2 regions of the Paenibacillus sp. 2TAB26 genome follow, and region 2 is predicted to be linked to the other one. Evidence: predicted binding sites of a transcription regulator. Region 2 holds the regulator's gene; the other holds the start of a gene.
The links. The regulator LexA, encoded in region 2, represses DNA repair genes until DNA is damaged. The targets are predictions, from matches to a motif close to CGAACATATGTTCG.
Positions count from the first base shown of each region.

Region 1: recA (recombinase RecA) is a predicted target of LexA. The motif match lies at 1,326-1,339, and genes of this name have one in related genera.

Region 1 covers NZ_JBFRGC010000017.1:2,597-4,804, forward strand. The annotation lists gene AB4Z50_RS19625 (regulatory protein RecX) at 1-127, opposite strand, end outside; gene recA (recombinase RecA) at 207-1,256, opposite strand; gene AB4Z50_RS19635 (competence/damage-inducible protein A) at 1,515-2,208, opposite strand, start outside.
Region 2 covers NZ_JBFRGC010000020.1:134,791-136,998, reverse strand. The annotation lists gene AB4Z50_RS22745 (GNAT family N-acetyltransferase) at 141-635, shown strand; gene lexA (transcriptional repressor LexA) at 708-1,328, opposite strand; gene yneA (cell division suppressor protein YneA) at 1,487-1,861, shown strand; gene AB4Z50_RS22730 (ABC transporter ATP-binding protein) at 2,021-2,208, shown strand, end outside.

The DNA of each region.
Region 1 (2,208 bases), on a different contig from region 2:
CTTCATGCACAGACAGAATAGCTTTCTCTGACTCGGCAAAAAGATGGTATAATTTCCGTTCTTTTTTGTCTTGCTTAACGGATAATATCATCCATTCTTCTTCGGTTCTTGAATGGCTTTGGGTCATACGGTACATCCTCTCTAAACACAGCTTCGCCGTCCCTAACAGGACGGCGAAGCATCAACACGTATAATTGCCGGACAATTTATTCTAGATCTTCGAACTCTTCATCGTCTTCATCAGGTTTGAAATTAGCCTGAGTTGCTGCTGCAGACAAGTTGCTCGCATCGCGAATTTGCTTTTCTATAACTTCGGCAACATCCTTATGATCTTTCAAATATTGCTTCGCATTCTCACGACCTTGGCCCAGACGCTCGCCATTGTAAGAGAACCATGCTCCGCTCTTCTGAACGATATCCATCTCAACACCGATATCAACAAGCGTACCTTCTCTGGAAATACCTTCGCCGTACATGATGTCCACCTCAGCTTGCTTAAACGGTGGAGCAACCTTGTTCTTAACAACCTTAATACGAGTACGGTTACCTATCATGTCATTGCCTTGCTTCAGCGTCTCAATACGACGTACGTCAAGACGTACGCTTGAGTAGAATTTCAATGCGCGTCCGCCTGGTGTTGTCTCGGGGTTACCGAACATAACGCCGACTTTCTCACGCAATTGGTTAATAAAGATCGCAATTGTTTTCGATTTACTAATTGCTCCCGATAGCTTTCTCAAAGCCTGAGACATCAGACGAGCTTGAAGACCTACGTGAGAATCCCCCATGTCGCCTTCGATTTCAGCTTTCGGTACGAGTGCCGCAACGGAGTCAATAACGATAATATCTACCGCGCCGCTTCTTACAAGAGCTTCGGCAATTTCCAAAGCTTGTTCGCCTGTATCAGGCTGCGAAAGCAATAGCTCATCAATATTTACACCAAGCTTGCTTGCATAAAGCGGGTCAAGCGCATGCTCGGCATCGATAAAGGCAGCTTGTCCGCCAATTTTTTGAACCTCAGCAATCGCGTGAAGCGCGACTGTCGTTTTACCAGAAGATTCTGGTCCATATATTTCGATAACCCGTCCACGCGGTAATCCGCCTATTCCCAAAGCAATATCTAGAGCAAGCGAACCGCTAGGCACGGTCTCAACTTGCATGTGTGTGGATTCTCCCAATTTCATGATGGAGCCTTTACCAAATTGTTTCTCAATTTGACGCAAAGCCATTTCTAGTGCAGCGCGACGATCCGACAAGAAACTCACATCCTTCTTTATTTATAATTTTATGATACCTTTTTTCCGGCAGGTTGACAAGCATTTTTTCGAACATACATTCGCCTTTTCGCTTCGCCCCCTTAAATGGACATAAAAAAACCGCAGCAAAGGTAATCTTCGCTACGGTTCTTCCGATAACTAAGCTTTATTATAACGGTCAAACCGTCAATTGACAAACATTATTTATGGCAATCATCCATTTACCAAACAAGCATCTGCCATTCCTAATCAACAAAATTACCGTGCTTGCAGCGCAAGCCACAAACGATACAAAGCAGACTTTACTGCTCGCATTCTGATCATGCCTCTGCCGCCGCTCAAATTCAGCGTATGAACAGCGGTCGGTTTGCCGCGCTCGGCAATTCCTACATAGACAAGCCCCACTGGCTTGCCTTCTGATTGTGCTGGACCAGCAACTCCTGTCAAAGAAACGCCAAAATCAGCATCGGAGAGTTCTCGAACCCGCTCTGCCATTAAAGCGGCAGTCGAATCGCTAATCGCTCCAGGAGCCCCTTCGCCTTCAAGTTGAGTCATCGGAATGCTGAGCATATGATGCTTCATTATATTGGTGTAGGTGACAACCCCTCCTACGTACTCTCCACTGCTTCCAGGAACGTTTGTAATTAGCTCGGCAAGCAAACCCCCACTAATGCTTTCCGCGCTCGCCAGCTTGCGTCTTGAGGCTCTCAGCAGGTGTATAACCTCCTCCTCCAGAGGGATATCCTGCTCTGCATACAAATACTCGCCTACCCGATCCTTAATCTGCTGCACACTTTTATCGATTTTCAGATCAGCCTCAATGGAAGAGCTCGCTTTGGTCGATACGCGTATCGAAACCTCGCCTTCCTTTGCATAAGGTGCGATCGTTGGATCAAGCTGCCCATCAATTAGATCCAGAAGCTTAGCTTCGAGGTTGGATTCACCTATCCCC
Region 2 (2,208 bases):
CTCCTTACGAGTTGAATACACAGTATGTTATGCTTTGGAAATACATAGTGATTGGGTGTTTGTCATTAGATGATTAATTCATGCAGGCATTGCGTTTTTAAGTTAAGGAAGCAGGTTTGTATAAATAGCTTGCTTAGGGAGTGGTTCAGCTGAATGTTGAAATTAAATTAGCCCATACGGAAGAAAAAATAACAATGACTCATTTGCTTCAGCTTTATATGTACGATTTTACAGAGTATACGGATGCTGCAGTAAATTCATCAGGATTATATTCACAATTGACCGATTGGGAAAATTATTGGCAAGAGTCCGATGCTTATTTTCCTTATATCGTAACTGTGAACGATGAGATCGCTGGCTTTGCATTAACCAAAAAAGTAAATCAAAATGACAGACACTATAATTTACTTGCGCATTTTTTTATTATGCGAAAATATAGAAGATCTGGTGTTGGTAAACAAGCAGCTAAGTTAGTTATACAAAAGCATAGCGGAGAGTGGGAGCTGTATCAGCTTGAACGTAATGTTCCCGCACAAGATTTTTGGACAAATGTCATTGGAGAGCTTACAAATGGGAATTTTGTTGAAAGGCATGAGAATGGCAGACGATTCCAAACCTTTAAGCAAGATCGTTAACATAATAATCAAAGAAAAGGCTGAATCAACGATGTTGATTCAGCCTTTTCTTTATGTACATATAAGTTGGTATTAATGAATATCACGGAAAAGTCCAATGACTTTACCTAGAATCGTTACATTTTGAAGTAATATAGGCTGCATTGTGGAATTTTCCGGCTGCAAACGAATATGATTTTTCTCTTTGTAAAAGGTTTTGACTGTTGCTTCGTCGTCCTCAGTCATTGCAACTACGATCTCACCATTGTTTGCCGTTTGTTGTTGACGAACGATAACATAATCCCCGTCATGAATACCTGCTTCAATCATACTCTCGCCCATGACATTCAATATAAAAACACTGCTGTCACCAACAAAATGGGAAGGAAGCGGGAAATATTCTTCAATATTTTCTGTAGCAGTAATCGGCACACCAGCGGTAACTTTACCAACAATAGGTACTCTAGCTACGGAAAGTGGGATAATGCCATCAGAGCCTTCTTGATCCAAAATTTCAATAGCACGCGGTTTAGTAGGATCTCGGCGTATTAAACCTTTTTTCTCTAGACGGTCCAAATGACCGTGAACGGTTGAACTGGACAACAATCCAACAGCTTCGCCGATTTCTCGAACGGAGGGTGGATAGCCTTTCTCCCGAACTTCATTCTTAATAAATTCAAGAATTGAATGTTGTCGGTTAGAAATCTTCGACACTGCAATCACTCCATTAGTAGGTTTGCAAAAAATTATAACATAGAACTCGAGTTCGTACAAACATAAGTTCTTAAGTACAGAGGTTCGTATTTTTTCGTTGACACCAAACGTTTGTTCGTGTAATCTAAAAACAGAACAAACGTTTGGGGTGTTGATAAATGATAACTAGTCCAAGTTTTTATAGAACCATTCATAAACAAGATACGAACAAAGCAACAAAGGTCAACCGCTTGATTAGGCATTTCATAAAGCGTCATACTGTTAAGCTCGTCGTTTGCACTGCTGTGTTTTTCTTATTGTTTACAAGCTTCCTACTTATGGGGACATACGCTTCGAGTAATACTCCCGAAGCTGCTTCCGCGGAAGAACAAATTATTAGGGTGCAATCAGGCGATACACTCTGGAATATTGCAAAACAAGTTTCAGATGGCAGCCATGATATCAGATATATCGTATATTTGATTAAAGATCGGAATGATCTACAATCAACAGTTATAAAGCCAGGACAGAAGTTAATTATTCCTAGCATTTAGCTTGATTTTCCATTACAATTCAATAGTTCATACAAAAAATTACTTTCTATTTAAAGTAGATGCAGGCCAATCTACTTCTTTAGAAAGTTTTTTTATGTTTACTGCAGGTTAACCATTAGTTTAGCCGTCTATTAAAGGGGACTGAAAGGAGATGCTATTTTGTTACGAGTTGAAGAGTTATCCCACTCATTTATGAATGGGCATGAAACGACTACTGTATTGCAGAAAATAAGCTTTCACGTACATAAGGGAGAAATGATTGCGTTGTTAGGGAGCTCCGGTTCCGGTAAATCAACTTTACTGAACTTAATGGCTGGCTTAATGAAGCCTACAGAAGGCCAAATCTT